Regions from separate parts of the Streptomyces sp. NPDC002838 genome, predicted to be linked through region 1. Evidence: riboswitches for the same ligand, from Rfam matches in the RefSeq annotation. Region 1 holds a riboswitch; the other holds the start of a gene.

The links. Region 1 has a riboswitch for S-adenosylmethionine ahead of thrC (threonine synthase). Riboswitches for the same ligand answer to the same signal wherever they lie in the genome.
Region 2: linked by a shared signal. The riboswitch ahead of ABT063_RS36750 (aminotransferase class V-fold PLP-dependent enzyme) and the one ahead of thrC (threonine synthase) in region 1 are both predicted to bind S-adenosylmethionine.

Annotation. Positions count from the first base shown of each region.
Region 1 covers NZ_JBEOVF010000003.1:92,710-100,234, reverse strand. The annotation lists gene groL (chaperonin GroEL) at 1-736, opposite strand, end outside; gene ABT063_RS05370 (cold-shock protein) at 1,064-1,267, opposite strand; gene ABT063_RS05365 (ubiquitin-like small modifier protein 1) at 1,699-1,974, opposite strand; gene thrC (threonine synthase) at 2,076-3,362, opposite strand; SAM riboswitch class I at 3,381-3,541, opposite strand; gene ABT063_RS05355 (glucosyl-3-phosphoglycerate synthase) at 3,729-4,673, shown strand; gene ABT063_RS05350 (alpha,alpha-trehalose-phosphate synthase (UDP-forming)) at 4,814-6,232, shown strand; gene otsB (trehalose-phosphatase) at 6,515-7,369, opposite strand; partial or broken gene ABT063_RS52155 (hypothetical protein) at 7,381-7,525, shown strand, end outside.
Region 2 covers NZ_JBEOVF010000039.1:38,543-46,067, reverse strand. The annotation lists gene ABT063_RS36765 (response regulator transcription factor) at 1-9, shown strand, start outside; gene ABT063_RS36760 (SLC13 family permease) at 67-1,482, shown strand; gene ABT063_RS36755 (glycerate kinase) at 1,493-2,686, shown strand; gene ABT063_RS36750 (aminotransferase class V-fold PLP-dependent enzyme) at 2,641-4,020, opposite strand; SAM riboswitch class IV at 4,165-4,281, opposite strand; gene trpD (anthranilate phosphoribosyltransferase) at 4,357-5,421, opposite strand; gene qcrB (cytochrome bc1 complex cytochrome b subunit) at 5,560-7,197, opposite strand; gene qcrA (cytochrome bc1 complex Rieske iron-sulfur subunit) at 7,194-7,525, opposite strand, start outside.

The DNA.
Region 1 (7,525 bases):
GCAGCGGCTTGCCCGACTGCATGACCTTCTCCAGGAGCGGGAGCAGGTCCTTGACCGAGGAGATCTTGGAGTTGGCGATGAGGATGTAGGGATCGTCGAGCGACGCCTCCATACGCTCCATGTCGGTGGCGAAGTACGCCGAGATGTAGCCCTTGTCGAAGCGCATACCCTCGGTGAGCTCCAGCTCCAGACCGAAGGTCTGGGACTCCTCGACGGTGATGACGCCTTCCTTGCCGACCTTGTCCATCGCCTCGGCGATGAGCTCGCCGATCTGGGTGTCGGCGGCGGAGATGGAGGCCGTGGAGGCGATCTGCTCCTTGGTCTCGACATCCTTGGCCTGCTCCAGCAGGGCACCGGAGACGGCCTCGACGGCCTTCTCGATACCGCGCTTGAGGGCCATCGGGTTGGCGCCGGCGGCTACGTTGCGCAGGCCTTCCTTGACCAGGGCCTGGGCGAGAACGGTCGCCGTGGTCGTACCGTCACCGGCGACGTCGTCCGTCTTCTTGGCGACTTCCTTGACCAGCTCGGCGCCGATCTTCTCGTACGGGTCCTCGAGCTCGATCTCCTTGGCGATGGAGACACCGTCGTTGGTGATCGTGGGGGCGCCCCACTTCTTCTCGAGGACGACGTTGCGGCCCTTGGGGCCGAGGGTCACCTTGACGGCGTCCGCGAGCTGGTTCATGCCGCGCTCGAGGCCGCGCCGCGCCTCCTCGTCGAACGCGATGATCTTGGCCATGTGAAGTGGTCCCTCCAGGACTGGGGGTGATTCCTTCGGACCGCGCCCGCGCCCGCGACGGACGGCTCGCCTGCCTCGTGGTTCCTTGCCCCACCCGGCCTGCGGGCCTCACCGACCCGGTCCACACTGTCACTCTCACCTTCAGAGTGCTAACGCCAATGATTAGCACTCGGCCCTGTCGAGTGCAAGCGCCTCTCGGGGATCGGGCACCCGCCCGAGCCGGACGCGGACCACCCCCGCATCGACCCCCGGACATGCCGGAGGGCCCGCACCCTGCCGGATGCGGGCCCTCCGGAGAAGACCGTTCTATTGCGGTTGGTCGCGCGTTCAGGCAGAGACGCGAACCATGTCGGCCTGCGGGCCCTTCTGGCCCTGCGAGATCTCGAACTCGACCCGCTGGCCCTCTTCAAGGGTGCGGTACCCGTCCATCTGGATGGCGCTGTAGTGGACGAAAACATCCGCACCACCGTCGACCGCGATGAAGCCGTACCCCTTCTCCGCGTTGAACCACTTGACGGTGCCCTGAGCCATGCCTAACTCCCCTATTACTGGCCCTTGCACAGACCCACACTTCGTGGATCCGGGTCAGACCTCACCCCCCACATGATTGGGGGCGTGCGCCGGAACGCGTCGACCGCGGCCGAATGTATCTGTCCAACTGCCCTCTGCAACAGGTCAATCGGACGAGAATTCAGGACGCGCGGGGTCGGGAATCTGCCGAGAATTCGCCCGAATTCAGGGCAAGTCGGGCCCCACAAAGTACACAAAAGGCATGAAAGACGCGCACACTTTGGCTACTTCTTATCGGGCGCAAGGCAGAAACCAGGGGCCTCGGACTGGAACGTCGGCAGCGCGTTCCCCAACTGTACCGCGCTCAACCACACTGAATTGCCCCCTCCGCTTCTCTTACGGAGGGGGCAATTCGATGAACTCTCGGTAACCGGCGTTACCGTGGGTAATGATCAGCCTCCGGCGACGGCCGGAATGATGGAAACGCCGGCACCGTCCGGGGTGGCGGTCTCCAGGCCCTGCTCGAAGCGAACGTCGTCGTCGTTCACGTACACGTTGACGAACCGGCGCAGCTTGCCCTGGTCGTCCAGGACGCGGGCGGCGATGCCGGTGTGGTTCTTCTCCAGATCGGCGATGACCTCGCCGAGGGTCGCACCCTCGGCCGTGACCTCGGCCTGGCCACCGGTGTAGGTGCGCAGGATGGTGGGGATACGGACGTTGACGCTCATGCGGTGTGACCTCCGGTCGGATGCACAGGTACGGCGGGGCAGCGCCCCAGGGGCGCGGGGAACTGCGCGACCAGCCCCCACCGGCCCGCAGTCGGAAACAGCTATGCCAGGCCAGCTTCTCGGAACGACTCCAGGTTGGGACGAATGGTCGCAGTAAGCCCAGTCCCGGCCACAGCGTCCAACGTCTTGAGACCATCCCCGGTGTTGAGCACGACAGTCGTCAACGTCGGATCCAGCACACCGTCCTCGATCAGCTTCCGCGCAACCCCCACGGTCACGCCACCCGCCGTCTCGGCAAAGATGCCCTCGGTCCGCGCAAGCAGCTTGATCGCGTCGACGACCTGCTCGTCGGTGACATCCTCCACCGCCCCGCCCGTACGGCGAGCGATGTCGAGGACGTAGGGACCATCCGCCGGGTTGCCGATCGCCAGCGACTTGGCGATGGTGTTCGGCTTCTGCGGCCGTACGACGTCGTGCCCGCCCTTGAAGGCGACGGACACCGGCGAGCAGCCCTCGGCCTGCGCGCCGAAGATCTTGTACGGCTTGTCCTCCACCAGCCCGAGCTTGATCAGCTCCTGCAGACCCTTGTCGATCTTCGTGAGCTGGGAGCCGGAGGCGATCGGCACGACCAGCTGGTCGGGCAGCTGCCAGCCCAGCTGCTCGCAGATCTCGTACGCCAGGGTCTTGGACCCTTCCGCGTAGTACGGCCGCAGGTTGACGTTGACGAAGCCCCAGCCCTCGCCGGCCGGGTCGCCGATCAGCTCGGAGCAGAAGCGGTTCACGTCGTCGTAGTTGCCCTCGATGCCGACGAGCTCGCCGCCGTAGACCGCGGCCATGACGACCTTGCCCTGCTCCAGGTCGTGCGGGATGAACACGCAGGAGCGGAAGCCGGCCCGGGCGGCGGCGGCGCCGACGGCGCCGGCCAGGTTGCCCGTCGAGGAGCACGAGAGGGTGGTGAAGCCGAAGGCGCGCGCGGCCTCCAGGGCCTGGGCGACGACCCGGTCCTTGAAGGAGTGCGTCGGGTTGCCGGAGTCGTCCTTCACATACAGCCCGCCGGTCACGCCGAGCTCGCGCGCGAGGTTGTCGGCCTTGACGAGCTGGGTCCAGCCGGGGTTGATGTTCGGCTTGGTGGCCACGTCCGCGGGGACGGGCAGCAGGGGCGCGTAACGCCAGATGTTCGCGGGTCCCGCCTCGATCTGCCGACGGAGTTCCTCGGTGTCGTAGGCCGAGAAGTCGTAGGCGATCTCGAGCGGGCCGAAACACTCCTCGCACGCGAAGACCGGGCCGAGGGGTACGCGGTGACCGCACTCGCGGCAGGAGAGCGCCGCGGCGGGACCCAGGTCTACGGTGACGGTGTCGGTGGTGCTTGCAACAGTCTGCACAGCCATGTGAGGCGAGGCCCTTTCTCCTCATCTTCCTCACGACGCATCTCGCCGTGAGACGGATTTGGCACCTTCCCTAGCCGGTGGAGCCTCGCGGAGACGATCATCAGTGATCGTTTACGAGACCGGCTGGAGGGTTGCCGGGGCTTCATCGGGCCGTATCCCTCTGCCCCTCTGGATGAGCGGTATGTGGTTGTTGATCGTTGAAACGCAACGCCGACCCCGACATGCGATGGTCATCCGCGTTGTTCAAGACTGTAACCGAAGGCCAGGACAGTTGAGATAGCCGTCCGAACCGCGAGATGGATCACATGTTCCGCCAGAGACCATGGATCACTTACTCGCCGAGAGAACGCAGAGGAGCCGCGCACTGTGCTGAATGAAGTCGAGCGCTGGCTGAGCACTCGCTCCTGGTCCAAGACCGATCGCCCGCTCCACAAGATCCTGGCCGCGAAACGCGCCACGGGCCAGTCGGTCAGTGTCGTGCTGCCCGCGCTCAACGAGGAGGAGACGGTCGGTGACATCGTCGCGGTGATCCGTCACGACCTCATGCGCCAGGTCCCGCTCGTCGACGAGATCGTCGTCGTGGACTCCGGGTCGACCGACCGCACGTCTCAGGTCGCCACGGCGGCCGGGGCGAGGGTCGTCCACCGCGACGACATCCTCCCCCGCATCCCGACCGTTCCCGGCAAGGGCGAGGTGCTGTGGCGCTCGCTCCTGGTCACCGGCGGCGACATCGTCTGCTTCATCGACGCGGACCTGAAGGAGTTCTCGTCGGACTTCGTCTCCGGGATCGTGGGCCCGCTGCTCACGGACCCCGGGGTCGACCTGGTCAAGGGGATGTACGACCGTCCGCTCCGCGGCGCGGCCGGCCAGGGCGGCCGGGTCACCGAGCTCATGGCGCGCCCGCTGCTGAACATGCACTGGCCGCAGCTGGCCGGCTTCGTCCAGCCGCTCGGCGGCGAGTACGCGGCCCGCCGCTCACTGCTGGAGCAGCTGCCGTTCCCGGTCGGATACGGGGTGGAGCTGGGCATGCTGGTGGACGCCCTGCACCTGGTGGGCCTCGACGCGCTCGCCCAGGTCGATGTCGGCGTCCGCAAGCACCGCCACCAGGACGGGCAGTCCCTGGGCCGTATGTCGGCCGCGATCTACCGCACGGCCCAGCTGCGGCTGGCCCGCGGGCATCTGATCCGGCCCTCCCTCACCCAGTTCGAGCGGGGTGAGGACGGGTTCGAGCCGCGCACGTACTCCGTGGACACGGAGGAACGGCCGCCGATGGTGGAGATCGCGGAGTACGCGGCGCGGAAGGTCGCTTGAAGCGGCCGTGTCCGGGCCGTACGCGAGCTGACCGCGGGCCGTATGCGGGCCGAATTGCCTGCTCTTACGGGCCGTATACGACTGATCGCGTAGGGGATCCGCACGTTTGAGCGGTTACGGGCTGGGCTAAGTTGAGGCGTATGGCTTCCACGCAGGCTGCTCAGGGTGCTCGAGGTGCTCAAGTGCTGGTCGCGTCCAACCGCGGCCCGGTCTCCTACGCGGTGCGCGAGGACGGCTCGCTGCACGCCAAACGGGGTGGCGGCGGGCTGGTCTCGGGCCTGTCGGCGATCGGGCCGGACGCGGGTGCCCTGTGGGTGTGCTCGGCGCTGGGCGACGGCGACCGGGAGGCGGTACGGCGCGGGGTCGGTGAGGCTGGTGTGCGCATGCTCGCCATCCCGGCCGACGTGCACTCCGACGCGTACAACGGCATCGCCAACTCCGTGCTGTGGTTCGTCCACCACATGCTGTACCAGACCCCGCTGGAGCCGGTCTTCGACGCGGAATTCCGGCGGCAGTGGGTGTCGTACGAGACCTACAACCGGGCCTTCGCCGAGGCGTTGGCTCAGGAGGCCGCGCCGGGGGCGGCGGTGCTGGTGCAGGACTACCACCTGTGTCTGGTGCCGGGGATGCTGCGTGAACTGCGGCCGGACCTGCGGATCGGGCACTTCTCGCACACGCCGTGGGCGCCGGTGGAGTACTTCGGGTTGCTGCCGGACGATGTCGCCGCAGAGGTCCTGCGCGGCATGCTGGGTGCCGATCGGCTGGGCTTCCTGACCCAGCGCTGGGCGGACGCGTTCACCACGTGCGCGGCGGAGTTCGCCGGAGGGCTCGGGGACACACGGATCGGCGTGCACGGGCTCGGTGCGGACGCGGACTTCCTGCGCAGGCGGGCGCACGAGGCCGATGTGGACGAGCGGGTGGCGGCGCTGCGGGAGGAGATCGGCGCGGCTCCCGACGGCAGTGCGCGCAAGGCGATCGTCCGGGTCGACCGGACCGAGCTGTCGAAGAACATCGTGCGTGGACTGCTCGCGTACCGGCAGCTGCTCGACGATCACCCCGAGTGGCGGGAGCGGGTGGCGCACGTGGCGTTCGCGTACCCGTCGCGGCAGGACCTCGCGGTGTACCGGGAGTACATGGCGGAGGTGCGGCGGCTGTCGGAGGAGATCAACTCCGAGTACGGGACGCCGGGCTGGACACCGGTCGTGCTGAACCTCAAGGACGACTTCGCACGCTCGCTGGCCGCGTACCGGTTGGCGGACGTGGCCCTGGTCAATCCCATCCGGGACGGCATGAACCTCGTGGCGAAGGAGGTGCCGGTCGTCTCCGACGAGGGGTGTGCGCTGGTGCTGTCCCGGGAGGCGGGGGCGTACTGGGAGCTGCGCGAGGATGCGATCACCGTCAATCCGTACGACGTGATGGAGACGGCTCGGGCGTTGCACGAGGCGTTGTCGATGGCGCCGGAGGAGCGGGCGGAACGGACGAAGCGGTTGGCTGCGGCGGCTACGGCGTTGCCGCCGGCGCAGTGGTTTCTGGAGCAGCTGAGTGCGCTGAGGGCGTGATTCGAACCCCGCCAGGGGGCTCCGCCCCCTGGAACTACGGGCCTGTGCCCACCCACCACCCGACTCGGTACCTCGAGAGGTCACCCTCCTGGGGCTCCGCCCCAGACCCCGGCGGGGACTCCGTCCCCTGCACCCCTCACAGACTCGCCCCACCGCCCACCCGCACCCGCACCCGCCGACGGCGCTCACCCCCCACAGGGGCCACCCGCACCCAACCACCAAAGCCGCACAGGTGGTGCGGGCGGAAACAGAAACCCCGCCGAAGGCCGGGTGCCCGGGTCTTCAGCCGAGCCGCGTCGCCAGCCCCCGCAGCAGCCCCACGACCCCCTCGGGGCCATCCACCACCAGATCCGCCCGATCCCGCAGCTCCGTGACCTCGTCGCTGCCGCTGCACACCAGCAGTCCCGGCGTGCCGTCGGAGCGGAGTTTGTCGACGGCGGCGTAGGCGGGCAGGTCACCGAGGTCGTCGCCGGCGTAGAGGACGGACTCCGCGGAGATCTCGCGGGCGTATTCGAGCAGGGCGACGCCCTTGTCCATGCCGGGCGGGCGGAGTTCGAGGACCAGGCGGCCGGGCTCGACGATCAGGCCGTGGCGGGCGGCCAGATCGGTGAGGGGGCCACGCAGGGCCTCGAAGGCGGCCTGGGGATCGGCGGCGCGGCGGGTGTGGACGGCGACCGCACGCCCCTTCTCCTCGATCCAGGTGCCCTGCCACGCACCGACCCCGTCGAGAACCCCCGGCAGGTCGGCGCGGACGGCGGCGACGCCGGGGTGGGGAGCGGGGGCGTTGACGGTGCCGGTGACGGCGTCCCAGCGTTCGGCGCCGTAGTGACCGAGGACGACGAGGTGCTCCAGGCCGGGGACGCCGGCGAACCCGCCGTGCCGCACCGCCACGCCGGCCGGCCGACCGGTGATCACGGCCACGGCGGCGACCTTCGGGGCGAGGGCGGCGAGCGCGGGCACGGCGTCCGGGTGAGCCCGGGCCTGCTCGGGATCCGCCACGATCGGCGCGAGGGTCCCGTCGAAGTCGAGCGCGATCACCGCGTTGGCGGGCCGCGCGAGGATGGCGTCGAGCCCGTCCCGTCCGGCGGGGGTCGCGGGTGTCGGCAGGGGGTCCGTGACGTTCGGGTGGCTGCCCATAGAGCGACCTTATCCATGGAAGGGCCGAGCATTCTCGGCACCGGCCGCGAATTCCAGCCCGTCCGGTCAGCCCTCGACCAACCGAGACGGGCGGCAGGGCGGGCATAGGCCCGGCGGTGCCCGAGTGCCGGGCGACCCGCCTGGTGACGGACGTGG
Region 2 (7,525 bases), on a different contig from region 1:
CCCGCGTGAAGTTTCCTTCATGTGCGGCTCATCGAGGGCTCACCGCCCGGGTGAACTCTCGATGACGTGACCCTGAATCTCCGACTGACCGTCGCCCTGTGCGTGGCGCTGTCCCTCTGCGCGCTGCTCGCGGTTCCCGGCAACTTCCCCGGCCTCGGCGGCGACGCCCGGCTGACCCTCGCCGTGTTCGCGCTGGCGACCTGCGCCTGGATCGGCACGCCGATCGACGACACGTACATCGCGCTGGGCGCCGGACTCGCCCTGACGGTGACCGGCGTGATCAGCAGCGACACGCTGTTCGGGACGCTCGGCGACTCGACGGTGTGGCTGTTGATCTGTGCCTTCGTGCTGGCGGCCGCGGTGGCCCGGACCGGGCTCGCGGGCCGGGCGGCGGCGTTCCTGGTCGGCGGGGCGCGCACCGTACGGCAGCTGGTGCACCTGGCGACGGCCTCGCTGGTCGTCACGGCGTTCGCGGTGCCCGCCACCTCGGGCCGGGCCGCGCTGGCGCTGCCGGTGTTCCTCGCCCTCGCCAAGGTCCTCGCCGAACGGAAGCGACTGGTCGTGATGCTGGCGCTGCTGTTTCCGACCGTGATCCTGCTGTCCGCGGTGGCGACCCTGATCGGCGCCGGCGCACATCTGATCACCGTGTCGGTGCTGTGGGAGGCGACCGGGGAACAGGTCGGCTTCACTCAGTGGCTGCTGCTGGGCCTGCCGCTGGCGGTGGCGTCCTCCCACCTGGCCGCCGAGCTGGTGCTGCTGACGACGACCCGGCGCGCGGACCGTCGCGGCCCGGTCCACATCGCCCCGGAGCAGATCCAGCAGCACAGCGAGAACCCGGTCACCGGCCCCTGGACGCAGGCCGAGAAGCGCTGCGCGCTGCTGATGGCCACGGTCGTCCTGCTGTGGTGCAGCGAGCCGCTGCACCGGGTGCCGCCCGCGGTCGTCGCGCTGATCGGCGCGGTCGTCGCCTCTTCCCCCGCCCTGGGCACCGTACGGCTGAAGGACGCGCTGAAGACCGTTCCCTGGTCGCTGCTGCTGTTCATGGCGGCGACGATGGCGATGGGCGTCGCGCTCGCCAACTCTGGAGCGGCGACATGGCTGGTCTCCGGGCTGCCGACGGGCGAGGCCCCGGTGGTGTTCCTGGCGATCGTGATCGCGATCAGTACGGCGGCCCACCTGGTCCTGCAGTCCCGCTCCGCCCGCTCCTCGGTCCTGGTCCCGCTGGTGGTGGCCGCCTCCGTCGGCGTCGGGGTCAACCCGGTCGCGGCCGCGCTCGCCTCCACCGCCGCCGCGGGCTTCTGCCACACCCTGCCCGCCTCCGCGAAGCCGGTCACGCTGTTCGCGGAGATCCCCGGCACCCCCACCTACACCCCGCGCGACCTGCTGCGGCTGTCCGCCGTCCTGGCCCCGCTGACCGCCGCGCTCGTCCTGCTCTTCGCCGTCGCGGTGTGGCCGCTGCTCGGCGTGTCCGTCACCCGTTAAGGAGCCCTCCATGCTGACCCGTGTCGTCGTAGCCCCCAGCGGTTTCAAGGAGTCCCTGTCCGCGGAAGCCGCCGCGGACGCCATCGCGGCGGGCGTCCTGCGCGTCCTGCCCGATGCCCAGGTCGACCTCGTCCCGCTCGTGGACGGCGGCGAGGGCACGGCCGCCGCGCTGGCCGCCGCCACCGGGGGACGGCTCGTCACCGTGCCCGCCACGGGCCCGGTCGGCGAAACCATCAGCGCCCACTTCGCCCTGCTTGGCTCCCGGGACACCGCGGTGGTGGAGATGGCGGCGGTCGCGGGCCTCTCCCTGGTCCCGCGCGACCTCCGCGATCCGGGCGCCACGACCACCTACGGCGTCGGTGAGCTGCTCCGCGCCGCGCTGGACCTGGGCGTACGGCGCCTCCTGGTGGGCTGCGGCGACTCCGGTACGTCGGACGGGGGCGCCGGCGCGCTCCAGGCGCTCGGGGCACGGCTGCTGGACATCGACGGCCGCGAGCTGCCGTACGGGGGACGGGAGTTGACCCGGCTGCACCGCATCGACCCGACCGGCCTCGACCCCCGTCTGAAAGAAGTGGAGCTGCTTGTCGCCTGCAATCCGTACAACGTGCTGTGCGGCGAGCGGGGCGTGGCCCGGGTCTTCGGTCCGCAGAAGGGGGCGACGCCCGCGCAGGTCGAGGAGCTGTCGGCGGCCCTGGAGAACTGGGCCGACGTCCTCACCCGCGACCTCGCCGTCGGCGGCACCGACCTGCGCCACGGCCCCGGCACCGGCGCCTCGGGCGGACTGGGCGCGGGCCTGGCCGCCCTGGGAGCCCGGCTCCTCCCCCGCTTCGACGTGCTCCTCGACCACCTCGACCTGGACGCCCGGCTGGCCCGCGCCGACCTGGTGGTCACCGCCGAGGGGGCGCTGGACCACCAGACGCCCCGAGGGAAGATCCCGGCGGAGGTGGCCCGCCGCGCCAAGCTGTACGGACGGCCGGTCCTCGCCCTGGCCGGCACCCTCGGCGAGGGCGCCCAGGACGTGCCGGGCGTGGACGCCTGCCACGGGATCCTGCCCGCGCCGATGGCCCTTGCCGAGGCGCTGTTCCGGGCGAGCGAACTCCTCACGGACGCCACGGAACGCGCCCTGCGGATGATCGTGCTGGGCTCCCGGCTACCGGCTCAGGCGGAGGTGTCGGGGACGCAACGGCCGTCCTCGGTACGGTAGTTCCACCGGGCGCCGTCCCGCACGAGCTCCTTCACGGCGGTCACGAACCGCTCCACGTGCTCGTCCGGCGTACCCGCTCCGAAGCTGACGCGGATGGCGTTGAGGGACTTCTCGCCGGGTGCGGCCTCGGGGGCGCCGCACTCGCCCTGGGTCTGCGGGTCGCTGCCGAGCAGGGTCCGCACGAGCGGGTGGGCGCAGAAGAGGCCGTCGCGGACGCCGATGCCGTACTCGGCGGAGAGCGCGGCGGCGAAGTGGGAGCTGTTCCAGCCCTGGACGACGAAGGAGATCACGCCGACGCGCGGGGCGTCGTCACCGAAGAGGGAGAGGACGCGCACCTCGGGCACCTCGGCGAGGCCCGCGCGGACCTTCTCGATCAGGTACTGCTCACGGGCGACGAGCGCCTCGAAGCCCGCCTCCGTCAGCGCCTTGCAGGCGGAGGCGATGGAGTAGGCGCCGATGACGTTCGGGGAACCGGCCTCGTGGCGGGCGGCACTCTCGTGCCACTCCACGTCCACTCCCCCGTCCGCGCGCCGCGTGACCTTGCGGCTGGCGCCGCCGCCCGCGAGGTACGGCTCGGCCGTGCGCAGCCAGTCGGCGCGTCCGGCCAGGACACCGGAGCCGAAGGGGGCGTACAGCTTGTGCCCGGAGAAGGCGACCCAGTCGACATCGAGGTCACGCACCGACACCGGGTGGTGCGGGGCGAGTTGGGCGGCGTCCAGGACGATCCGGGCGTCGTGCGCGTGAGCCGTCGCGGCCAGCTCCCGTACGGGCCACAGCTCGCCCGTGACGTTCGAGGCGCCGGTCACGCAGACCAGGGCCGGGCCGTGGGGGTCGCGGTCGGCGAGGGCGCGCTCCAGGGTCTCGACGGCCTGGCGCGGGGTGCGCGGGGCGTCGAGGTAGCTGACACGGGCGTTCTGCCAGGGCAGCAGCGAGGCGTGGTGCTCGGTCTCGAAGACGAAGACCTGGCAGCCGGCCGGGAGCGCGGCGGCGAGGAGGTTGAGGGAGTCGGTGGTGGACCGGGTGAAGACCACCTGGTCGCCTTCGCGGCAGTCCAGGAACTCGGCGACGGTCCTGCGGGAGTTCTCGAAGAGGTCGGTGGAGAGCTGGGAGAGGTACCCGGCGCCCCGGTGGACGCTGCCGTAGTAGGGCGCGTACGCGGCGACGTCGTCCCACACGCGCTGGAGCGCCGGCGCGCTGGCGGCGTAGTCGAGCGCGGCGTAGATGACCTCGCCGCCGGTGACGAGCGGGACGGTGACATCCCGGCCGAGAACGGGCAGCGCCCCCGAAACGTCATGGCAAATGGTCTGGGCTGCGGCAGCGGTGGAGACGGACATGGCGAACTCCCGTGAGAGACATGGGGGGGAAGAGAAAAAGGGCGTGCGGAGGCGGGGCGCGGTAGCCCTATCGCATTCGCTTGCTCACGGAAGACTCCTCGACGACCAGGATCCCTGGCCCCACACTTTTAGAAGCGTGCGAGGGATCCGCGCTTGCCGTGGACCTTGCTGTCCACAGCCTGGTCTTCACCCGGGGCACCCCGCCACGGACGGAGGGTTGCCGGACAGTCGGCCGGGGCCTCATGACTGTCACTCATGACCTGTGCAGGAACGTACGGGAAGTGATCGAGGTCCCGCAACCCGTGTCCGGATTGCGGGACATCCCTGTGTGGGTCCCTACTTGTTGCTCGCGGCCACCCAACGCTCCAGCGTCAGCTTCGCCGCGCCCGAGTCGAGGGACTCGGCCGCCTTCTCCATACCGGTGCGGATCTGCTCGGTCAGCGGCGCAGCGCTCGGCTCCAGCGCCACCAGTGCCGCCGCCGAGTTCAGCAGTACGGCGTCCCGCACCGGGCCCTGCTCGCCGTCCAGCAGGCGCCGGGCGACCTCGGCGTTGTACGAGGCGTCCGCGCCCCGCAGCGCCTCCACCGGGACCAGCTCGATGCCGACGTCGCGCGGGTCGAAGGCCTCCTCGGTCACCTTGCCGTCGCGCACGATCCACACCCGGGAGGTGGCCGTGGTCGTCAGCTCGTCGAGGCCGTCGTCGCCGCGGAACACCAGCGCGGACGAGCCGCGCTCGGCCAGTACCCCGGCCATGAGCCCCGCCATCCGGGTGTCGAAGCAGCCGATCGCCGAGGCGGTGACCCGGGCGGGGTTGGTCAGCGGGCCGAGGAGGTTGAACGAGGTCGGAATCCCCAGATCCCGCCGGACCGCACCGACGAACCGCATCGAGGGATGGAACTTGGCGGCGAAGCAGAAGGTGATCCCGGCCTCCTCCACCACCCGCGCCACCCGCTCGGGCGACAGGTCCAGGTTGATGCCGAGCTTCTCCAGCACATCGGACGACCCGCTCGCCGAGGACGACGCCCGGTTGCCGTGCTTGACGACCTTCGCCCCGGTCCCCGCGATCACGATGGCGGACATCGTCGAGATGTTGACCGTCTTCGCCCGGTCACCGCCCGTGCCGACGATGTCGACGGCCGGGCCCGGGATGTGCAGCGGCTGCGCGTGCGCGTACATCGCCTCGACGAGACCGTTGATCTCCTCGACCGTCTCGCCCTTGGCGCGCAGCGCCACCATGAAGCCCGCGATCTGGGCGTCCGTGGCCTCGCCACTCATGAAGCGGTCCATCGCCCACGCGGTGTCGCCGGCGCTCAGGTCCTGTCCGCCGAGCAGTGCGCTCAGCACCTCGGGCCAGGAACGGCCCGCCGCGGTGTCGCCTCCAGCGGGGGTCACAGCGCTCATAAGCCGCTCCTGGATCAGTCCCGTACAGCGGGACACGAGTCTCAACGGGGTCCACCCTATCCAGCCGACGGGCATGGCAAAGGGCCCCGTCCGAAGACCGGACGGGGCCCTGTGAACCGCGCGTGGCGAGCGCAGCGATCAGTGGTGGCCGTGGCCGCTCGTGATCTCCCTGTACTCCTCGACGGTCGGCTTGGGGATCTGGCTCTCCTCGCCGTAGTACGCCTCGCTGAGCTTGGCGCGCAGCTTCTCGGAGCCCTTCACCTTGCGCTCGACGCCGTTCTCGTCGACCGTCGGGCCGATCTCGGCCGGCTTGTACTGCTCGTGCGCGGTGAGCGTGTACATCTGGTCCTGGCTGAGCGGCTCGTGGATCTCGATGAACTCACCGTGCGGCAGGCGCTTGATGATGCCCGACTCGCGGCCGTGCAGCACCTTCTCCTTGTCGCGGCGCTGGAGGCCGAGACAGATCCGCTTGGTGATGATGAACGCGATGACCGGTCCGGCGAAGAACCCGATGCGGACGAACCAGGTGACCGAGTTGATCGAGAGATGGAAGTGGGTGGCGACGATGTCGTTGCCACCGCCGATCAGCATGATCATGTACGCGGTGACCCAGGCGACACCGAAGGCAGTCCGGGTCGGGGCGTTGCGCGGCCGGTCCAGGATGTGGTGCTCGCGCTTGTCCCCGGTGATCCAGGACTCGATGAACGGATAGAGCGCGATCATCCCGAGGAAGACACCGAAGATCACCAGCGGGATGAAAACACCCAGGACGAGCGTGTGGCCCCAGAGGTTGACCTCCCAGCCGGGCATGGCACGGACCAACCCCTCGGCGAAGCCCATGTACCAGTCGGGCTGGGCGCCGGTCGACACGTGGTCGGGCCGGTACGGACCCAGGACCCAGATCGGGTTGATGGACGCGATGCCGGCGAGCGCGGCGATGACACCGAAGACCAGGAAGAAGAAGCCTCCGGCCTTGGCCATGTAGACCGGCAGCAGCGGCATGCCGACGACGTTCTTGTTGGTCCGTCCGGGGCCCGCGAACTGCGTGTGCTTGTGGTAGAAGACCAGGATCAGGTGGCCGACCACCAGCCCGAGCATGATGCCCGGCAGCAGCAGGATGTGGACCGAGTAGAACCGGGCGACGAAGTCGTCGCCGGGGAACTCTCCGCCGAACAGGAACATCGAGATGTACGTGCCGACGATCGGCGTGGACAGGATCGCGCCCTGGGTGAAGCGGACACCGGTGCCGGAGAGCAGGTCGTCCGGGAGCGAGTAGCCGGTGAAACCGGTGAACATGCCGAGGACGAACAGCAGGAAGCCGAACAGCCAGTTGATCTCACGCGGCTTGCGGAACGCGCCGGTGAAGAAGACGCGCATCATGTGCACGAACATGCCGGCGAGGAAGATGATCGCCGCCCAGTGGTGGATCTGCCGGATGAGCAGACCGCCGCGCACGTCAAAGCTGATGTCCAGCGTCGACTTGTAGGCCTCGCTCATCAGCTGGCCCTGCATCGGGACGTAACTGCCGTGGTACTCCACCTCGTTCATCGACGGGTGGAAGAACAGCGTCAGATACACACCCGTGAGGATGATGATGATGAAGCTGTACAGGCAGATCTCGCCCAGCATGAAGGACCAGTGGTCCGGGAAGATCTTGCGCATGTTGGCCTTGGCCAGGGAGTAGATCCCCAGGCGGCCGTCGGCCCAGTCGGCGACGCGCTCGCCGGCCGGCGCCTTCCCGCGAGAGCGGGACTCGTTGCTCGCTGTAGTGCTCATCCGCGCTCCCAGAATGCAGGACCGACGGGCTCTGCGAAGTCGCCGAGCGCTTCGAGGTAGCCCTCGTCGTTCACGCCGATGCGCAGCTGCGGCAGGGCGTGACCGGCGGGGCCGAAGATCACCCGGGCACCGTCGGACAGGTCGAAGGTGGACTGGTGACAGGGGCAGAGCACGTGGTGCGTCTGCTGCTCGTACAGGGAGATCGGGCAACCGACGTGGGTGCAGATCTTCGAGTACGCGACGATGCCCTCGTGCGCCCACTCGAGTTCGCGCTTGTCCTTGATGTCCTCCGGCTGGAGCCGGACGATCAACAGGGCGGCCTTGGCGA